Regions from separate parts of the Paenibacillus sp. NPDC056579 genome, predicted to be linked through region 2. Evidence: a T-box and tRNA genes for the amino acid it is inferred to sense, from the RefSeq annotation. Region 2 holds a T-box; the other holds one or more tRNA genes.
What was found. The T-box of region 2 lies ahead of metG (methionine--tRNA ligase). A T-box ahead of a tRNA ligase gene usually reads a tRNA of that ligase, here a tRNA-Met.

Region 1 (4,208 bases), on a different contig from region 2:
TGTTTATTTTATGAGAGCGGATAAGGTTACTTCAATGCAATGGTTTGCAGCTCGTTCCATAATCCGTCCTTATTTTGCTGCAGAACGGATACGCTGTCGACGACGCAGCGAAGATCAAGGCGGGTATTCCGCAGGCTGGAGAGTACGTCGTGCAGCTCGTCATTGCCCAATCCTTGCGCAACGGTAAGGTGAGGGGTGAAGGCTGCAGGTTTGTTCGTGTGTTCTCCTGGCAAAAGAACGCCTTGGATCGTATCGTACAGCCTTTGTATCGGATACGGATCCGAAAGAGCCATGAAGATGACATTTTGAACGGGATAGAAGGTGGAAAACCGGTTAAAATGCAGCTCGGACCGTTTCATCCCGGCCAATGCGCCTGTTATGCGTCCGATAATGGACTGCAGCTGCTCCTCGCTCCATGCTTCCTTGCGGATCAGGCTCAAATGCGGCCGAATATTCGGATAGTGAGGGTCGTATCTGCGGCGGTAGTGGTTCGCGAATTGTTCAATTTCTTTGGATGGAAAGACGGATATGCCATACATCAGAATCCCTCCCAAGAATAGATTTCGTTTCCCTACATGTATTCATATTATACCTCTGTTCCCTTACGCATCCAAGTGGAAAACATTTTTAACAGCATGTTCATACAATAGGATAAACACTATTATCTTCGTGCGAGGGGCGTATGAATTATGAAGCGTCAAGTTCACAGCCAGGAAGTCAGAGCCGCCGTGTACCAAAAGCTGAACGAACGCGGAGTGAAGATAGAAGATATTGCGTTTATCGTGCACCAGATGCAAAGCCCCTATAATCCCTCTCTAAGGCTTGAGGATTGTGTAGAATCCATTCATGCGGTTCTGCAAAAAAGAGAGCTTCAGCATGCCATTCTGGTGGGGATAGAGCTGGATTTGATGGCAGAAAAAGGGATGCTTTCTGAACCTCTTCAATCGATTATCGAATCGGACGAGGGGCTGTTCGGCTGCGATGAGACTTTAGCCTTGGGAGCCGTGCTGACGTATGGAAGCATCGGGGTCACTACGTTCGGTCACCTCGATAAACAGAAGATCGGCATTATCAAGGAGCTGGACACCAAAGCGGGAGTCAAGGTTCATACGTTTTTGGACGACCTGGTCGCCAGCGTTGCGGCTTCCGCTTCAAGCCGTCTTGCGCATCATCAAAGAGATCATATGGAAAAGCGAACCGGAACGGACCTTCCACCGGCTCAAGGAATCCAAGGCTTATAAGTTAGCCTCCATATGTGGGCGTCTCATATATCGGTGCATATCCAGCGGAATAAAGCGGCTTAGGATTTAGTAAGACCAAATAAGGATGTTTCTTTTTGGTTATGCTACTAATGATTAATCAATCGATCATGAATAGGCAAAATCAGATAAACGGAGTGACACGCACATGAATTGGATCTATTGGGGGAAGCTGTACGAAACGAAATTCCAGGCAGGTTGTTTAGCCAAAAGAATGGAAGAAGACTGGTGGATTTACGGATATGAATGTCCCCAGGAGGTAGAGGTGTTCCGGTCCAAAAAAGGGCGTTTTGGCGTAAGGTATATCGTCTAAAAAAAATATGAAGTTTTTTCTTGACAATTATTCGCAGATTATTGTATGATTGGATTCGTCGCTAAGAAAGACTAGCTAACTAACGCGGGGTGGAGCAGCCCGGTAGCTCGTCGGGCTCATAACCCGAAGGCCGCAGGTTCAAATCCTGCCCCCGCAACCAATTTTTTTTGTGGGCCCTTAGCTCAGTTGGTTAGAGCGGTCGGCTCATAACCGATTGGTCGGGGGTTCGAGTCCCTCAGGGCCCACCAACAATCATGAACTTTGTTTGTGATTTTGCCGGAGTGGCGGAATGGCAGACGCACAGGACTTAAAATCCTGCGGGGGCGACCCCGTACCGGTTCGAGTCCGGTCTTCGGCACCATATTTCATTAGCGTACATAACGAACCTTGTGCAGCTTTCATGCTTTTTGCATGACGGAGGCGCAAGGTTTTTTTGACAACAATAGAATTTATAAGTTTCCGAGGTAATCGGATGCAAATTCTATTTGGCGATAAAACCTACCTCTCAACGCGGTCGTTCATCTTTGAAAGGCCTCGGTAGGGGGTTTCTCATTACTATGAAGTCTCAAAAAAAATTCAAATTCGATCAAACCGAATAGGGCTCGGAGCCGTTTCCTAAGATGAAGGTTTGCAATACTACACATCTTGGGAGGTAGATTGAATATGAAGCGACACGGCTTGGCGGCAATAGGAATTGCAGGAGCTTTATTGTGGGGATCCGCATTCCAGATACCGGCATGGGCGGCGGATAACGCAGCCTCTGCCAATGTGAAGACAGCGGCGCAGGTTGCGGAAGAGCTTGGCATTCTGCAAGGAGATGGTAACGGAGTGTCCGACGCCTATTTATCCAAGACGACGACCAGGCTGCAGTCGGCAATTCTTTTCTTGCGTCTGAAAGGTCTTGAGCATGCTGCCATGGAGTTTCGCAGTGCAGATAATTTTTCAGATGCCAATCAAGTGAATGACGCCAACAAATCAATCCTGGCATATTTAAAAGCGAATCCGCAGCTCGGCTGGACCGGAACGGGCAACGGTGCGTTCGAGCCGTCTGCACTTATCACTTCGTCCCAGTACTACAAGGTCCTTCTGGAAACGTTGGGATATAAGCAGGATTCCGACTTCCGGTACGAGGATGTGCTGGATTATGCGAAACAAGTCGGTCTATCCCGGATAGCAGATGCTGGCTCCCTTCGTAACGACCATATCGCTACAGCGACGGTAGAAGCGCTAGCCCTTAAGGTGAAAGGAAGCGGGAAAACGCTTGCGGATTTGCTGTCCGAGCAGAAGGTGATCGATCCGGCTAAAGCGGAGTCGGCCAAGAGAGTATCTCTTCGTGTGGCTGACGATAAGTCGTTAGGATCTTACTTGACGGATCAGAGTGGAAGAACCTTGTATGTGTTTGCAAAGGACACCCAAAACGTAAGCGCATGCAAAGATCAATGTGCGGTTAACTGGCCCGTATATTATGAGAACAACCTATGGGTTCCTTCAGAGCTGCATGCGTCAGATTTCCAAACGATAATCCGGGAAGACGGAAAACAACAGCTAACATACAGAGGTCAGCCGTTATATTATTACATAAACGATGAAAAACCGGGGGACGTGAAGGGTCACGGGGTCAATAATTTATGGAAGGCAGCCGGCTATTCGGCTGTTCAAGTTACTAACCATGATAAGGGCGGAACCATGCTGACGAATTCTAAAGGGAGGACGTTGTACACGTTCACCAAAGACAGCTTGGAGAAGAGCGCATGCTATGGCGCATGTGAAGCCAATTGGCCGATATTTTACTCCAGTCATGCTCCGCTATCCGGCGGGTTTGCTGCAGACGATTTTGGAACGATATCGCGTGAGGACGGGACCAAGCAAACGACATTCCGAGGTCAGCCGCTTTATTATTTCTTCAAGGATGAAAAGGCCGGCGATATGCTGGGGCAAGGCTTGAATAACGTCTGGTTCATCGTCGATCCGTCAGCAAAATAATTAAGCTTGACTGCCCGAAGGCTTGACTGTCCGAGCCGGAGGGCTCTTTTTGCCAAATGAAACTGGTTTGAGGAGCGCTTACACGTGCAAACCTATACGGATGAGCAGTTGATGCAACTGATTAGAGAAAAGCATAGTTTTGCGCTGCGCATGCTGTACGACCGGTATGTGCGCCTTGTATATTCTTTTGCCGTAAAATCGGGAGTCGACGCGCAGCTCGCCCATGACATCGTCCAGCAGGTATTTACAAGAATTTGGGTGACGGAGAAGGGATACGACTCGGGAAAGGGGCAGTTTGTCAACTGGCTTTTGACCATCACAAGAAATATGACGATAGATCATTTGCGCAAACAAAGAAACCAACAACGGTTCGTCTCCTATGAGGTCATTACAGATTCGGAGCTTGGTGCGGGCCGTCCGGAGGATTGTCTTCAAGATACGGTATCGATGCGGATGCTGAAAGATGAAATTAAGAGTGCCTACAGATATTTATCCGAAAAGCAAATTCAGCTTCTCCGTCTCTTTTACTGGGAGGGCTATACGTTAAGTGAAATTGCGGAAAGCAAGGGAGAGCCGCTGGGGACGGTCAAAAACCGGCTGCATCAAACGCTCAAGACGTTACGTCAGCATCTGAAATCTTACGGGGAGGAGTG
Region 2 (4,208 bases):
GTGGTAAGATTAAGTCCCCAGGCTCCGCCCAGGACGCCTTGCGGATCTTGGCCCCAGGTTACGTTTTTGATGCCCATCGGGTCCAGCAGCTTGCTCTTGGCGAAGCTGCTGAGAGGGATCCCGAGCGCCTTCTGCAGCAGGACCGCCATAAGATGGGCGTTGCCGTTGCTGTATTTAAATACCGACCCCGGTTCGGTGACGACGTTACGTTCCAGTATATACTGGCCCCAGTTCGGAGACTCCATCATCTCGTTGGATGAACGTTCTCCGGTATTATCCCACTCGAGTCCCGAGGTCATAGTGAGCACATTCTTGATCGAAATGTCCGCCTTCTTCGAATCCGATGCCGTTTCAGGGAAATAATCTCTCAGCCTCTGATCCACGCTCTTGATGATCTTATCTTCAATCAGCATCCCCGTTAATGCGGAGGTGAAGCTTTTGGTAACGGACAGCACCGACTGCCGCTTCTCCGCATCCCAATCGCGGCTGTACCCTTCCGCAAGCAAATAGCCGCCCCGCACAAGCGCGAAGCTGTGAACGTTCTTGTCCTTCATTTGATCGACCATAGCCGCTAAACCGGCGGAATCGATACCGTGTTCTTCCGGCGCCGCCGTCTTCCACCCGTTCGTAGGCCAGTAGTCAAGCGGCTTCGCTTTTTGGATGGCCTGCACCACTTCCGTACCCGAATAAGGCGATTGCGCCTCAGGCAGCTTCGTCTGGGTCTGTGTCTGGTCCACAGGCTTCTTGCCGCAGCCGGCCGTAACAGCCAGCGCGCATGCCATTAGCAGCAATCCGCCTCTTTGCAGGATACGGCCGGTTGGCCGCGTTCCCGCAAAGCTGCTCTTTCTCTCTCTTTGATTTCTCTCCACCATACGGTTTCCTCCATTGCTCTGAATCCTACCGAACTTATGCGGCTTCTGTGCCGCTTTTGTTTATCTTTATCTCTGATAGGACCTTCTCTTCTCCCTACCTTTCCAGTATACAAGGCAATTGTGAACGAACTTTTACGCTAAAATGAGTATTTGCTAAATATTAGCTGAAAATTCGCTGAAAATTTACTCTCGCAAGCTGGGTTCTTCCCTATTGCTTTTCGTTCCAATCTGGATATAATGGGTTACTAAGGAATAAATGGAAAAAGCTTTGATGAGAAAGAGTAGTTGGAACGAATTCTTTGAACAGAGAGCTCCGGCAGCTGAAAAGGAGCAAAGAAAACGTCCGATGAATATGGTCTCTGAGCTGTGCATCGAACCCCGGTCTGCGTGTTCGCCGGGAAGTAGGCTGCATCGGGCGCACCCGTTACCGTGCTAGGGTATACCACCGCCTGCGGTGCCGTACCTGAAGAGGTCCGTATTGCGAAATGCGGATAAATTGAGGTGGTAACACGTGAGTCATACTCTCGTCCTTTCGGGGACGGGAGTTTTTTGTTTTTAGAGGTTGTTTAAAAAGTCCGCTTTGATAACGAAGAAATAGCGGGTAGTCATTCGACATCGAATCTTGAACGAAGCCGGGAAGTCCAACCTTCTCGGTTCTGAAAACGGACTTTTTAAACCTGTATTTAATAAAAAAGGAGGCTGTTAAAGATGAACATATTCATTGGAGGAGCTTGGCCGTACGCGAACGGCTCGCTTCACTTGGGACGCGTAGCGAGCTTGCTGCCGGGAGATATTGCCGCCCGGTATTTCCGGCTCAAGGGGGAGAAGGTGCTGTACGTATCCGGGAGCGATTGCCACGGAACGCCGATCGCCATCCGTGCCGCCCAGGAAGGCGTCGTGCCGCAAGCTATCGCGAGCCGGTATCACGAGGAGTTCGCCGAGTGCTTCCGGAGACTCGGCTTCTCGTACGATTTGTATACGCGCACGGACGATCCGTTCCATCATCGGGTCGTACAGGAGCTGTTCTTGAAGCTGCTGGACCATGGCTTCCTGTACAAAAAAGCCGTAGAGCAGACGTTCTGTGCCGTCTGCGATCGATTTTTGCCGGACCGTTACGTGGAGGGCCGCTGTCCGCATTGCCGGAGCGTCGCCCGCGGCGATCAATGCGACGCCTGCTCCGCGCTGCTCGATCCGTCGGACTTGCTGGAGCCGGCCTGCAAGCTGTGCGGCAGCTCACCGACACGGCGCGAGACGGATCATTATTTCCTCGCTCTGTCGAAGCTCCAGAGCCGGCTGGAGGAGTATGCTTCCCAGGCCGTCGGCTGGCGGGACAATGCAGTGCGGCTAACGCGGAGATATCTCGACGAGGGGCTGCACGACCGCGCCGCTACCCGCGACCTGCCATGGGGCGTCGATGTGCCCCTCGAAGGCTTCGAGGGGAAAAAGATTTACGTCTGGATCGAAGCCGTAAGCGGCTATTTATCCGCCAGCATGCATTGGGCCGAATTGAACGGCACCGACTGGAAGCCGTTCTGGTCCGAAGAGGCCGCGGCGTACTATGTGCACGGCAAAGACAACATCCCGTTCCATACGCTGATATGGCCCGCAATATTGCTCGGCGCCGGCGCAGGACAGCTTCGCCTGCCCGATGCCATATGGTCCAGCGAATATTTGACGCTGGAGGGCCGGAAGTTCTCCACGAGCAGCAACTGGGCGGTATGGCTGCCTTACCTGCTGGATCGGTACCATCCGGATTCGATCCGGTATTTCCTGACCGCCAACGGGCCGGAACATCGGGATACGGACTTTTCGTGGCGCGAGTTCATTCACAGCCATAACGGGGAGCTGCTCGGCGCTTTCGGCAACTTCGTCAATCGGACCTTGAAGTTTATAGGCAAGTCCTTTGATAGCCGGATCCCTTCAGGGATCATGGATCCCGAGGTGAAACTACGCTTGGAGTCGCTATATGCAACAGCGGCGGAGCTGCTGGAAGCCGGCCGATGCAAAGAAGCGCTGGAAGCGGTCTTCGCATTCATCCGCAGCGCCAACAAATATTTCGACGAGCGCAAGCCGTGGATGCAATTCAAGGAAAGCCCCGCCGACTGCGGGGATACGCTGTATACGTGTGTACAGATAATCGCCAATCTGTCCAACCTGCTCTCGCCGTTTTTGCCGTTTTCGTGCGAGACGATCCGCGCCTCTCTGGGAATTGACGAGCCGGGCTGGGGTTATACGGAGGTTCCTCCTCTCGCCCCGCTTCATTCGTCGGAGGCGTTGTACGAACGCATCGATACCGGCCGTATCGAGGAGGAGCTTGACCGGCTGCGCAACGGGTAATCGAATGGATACCCCGCACCTCAGAGCCCCCACAGACCGCGCTCCCCTGTCCTCTCTGAAAAAAAAGCCGGCTCCAGGCTAATCAAGCCTCGGAGCCGACTTTATTTTGGGTCACATGCACAGCCGAAAGAAATCCTGAACCGCGAATACACCGTTACGATCCGGCGCCGCGGTACCGTTTGACGCCGAAATTCCAGATGAGCAGCGCTATTGTCAGGAACACCGCGCCGACTACCGGCGTCAGCAGCGCGAACATCCCCCAATTTTCACGGTCGAGGAAGTATGCCGCCGGATAAAAGCCGACGAAGCCGAACGGCAGCACCCACGTCAATAACAGGCTGATCAGCTTGTTATAAATCGTCACCGGATAACGGCCGTAATTTTGCAAATTCCACAACAGCGGCAGGATGCCCGTCGGGGAATCGGAGAAAAACGACAGCGATGTAAAGAAAATATACACGCCTCCGTAGATCATGATTGAGCCGGCTACCAGAAGCACGAACACGAACGGATCGTACCAGGTCAGGTCCAGTCCCAGATGGGACCAGGAGTACACCATGATGAGAAAGCCAGTCAAGGCGCTGAACAGCGACGAGGGGTCCATATTTTCCAGCATCAGCTGCACCAGATTATAGGCGGGACGCGTCAAAATCCGGTCCATCTCTCCTTTAACAATGTAGCGTTCGCTGAAGCTCCACAAGTTAAAAAAGGTAATAAAAATACCGTATGGCACCATAAAGTAACCGTAGATGAACAAAATTTGCTGCTCGTTCCAATCGCCGATCGCCTTCGTATGGTTAAACACGACGAGGATGAAAAACAAGTTCAGCCCGTTGAACAGCAGGTCGGACAGCACTTCAATCCAGAAATCGGAACGGTATTCCATCCGGGTTTTCATGTAATTTTTCAAATAATCGATAATCAGGCCCGCATAAAACATCCGTTCTTAACCTCCTTGCACAAACAGCCGCGTCCGCGCGCTGCGCCATAATACGAATA

Region 1: it encodes a tRNA-Met, which carries the amino acid that the T-box ahead of metG (methionine--tRNA ligase) is inferred to sense. The anticodon was not compared.

Annotation. Positions count from the first base shown of each region.
Region 1 is NZ_JBHTVD010000003.1:290,247-294,454, reverse strand. Features, by position in the region: gene ACFQ88_RS13930 (2'-5' RNA ligase family protein) at 27-539, opposite strand; gene ACFQ88_RS13925 (phosphatidylglycerophosphatase A family protein) at 690-1,241, shown strand; gene ACFQ88_RS13920 (hypothetical protein) at 1,408-1,572, shown strand; tRNA gene ACFQ88_RS13915 (tRNA-Met) at 1,656-1,732, shown strand; tRNA gene ACFQ88_RS13910 (tRNA-Ile) at 1,744-1,820, shown strand; tRNA gene ACFQ88_RS13905 (tRNA-Leu) at 1,848-1,933, shown strand; gene ACFQ88_RS13900 (hypothetical protein) at 2,236-3,555, shown strand; gene ACFQ88_RS13895 (sigma-70 family RNA polymerase sigma factor) at 3,640-4,208, shown strand, end outside.
Region 2 is NZ_JBHTVD010000017.1:79,781-83,988, forward strand. Features, by position in the region: gene ACFQ88_RS36815 (serine hydrolase domain-containing protein) at 1-872, opposite strand, end outside; T-box leader at 1,132-1,407, shown strand; gene metG (methionine--tRNA ligase) at 1,581-3,209, shown strand; gene ACFQ88_RS36825 (ABC transporter permease) at 3,364-4,149, opposite strand; gene ACFQ88_RS36830 (ABC transporter permease) at 4,156-4,208, opposite strand, start outside.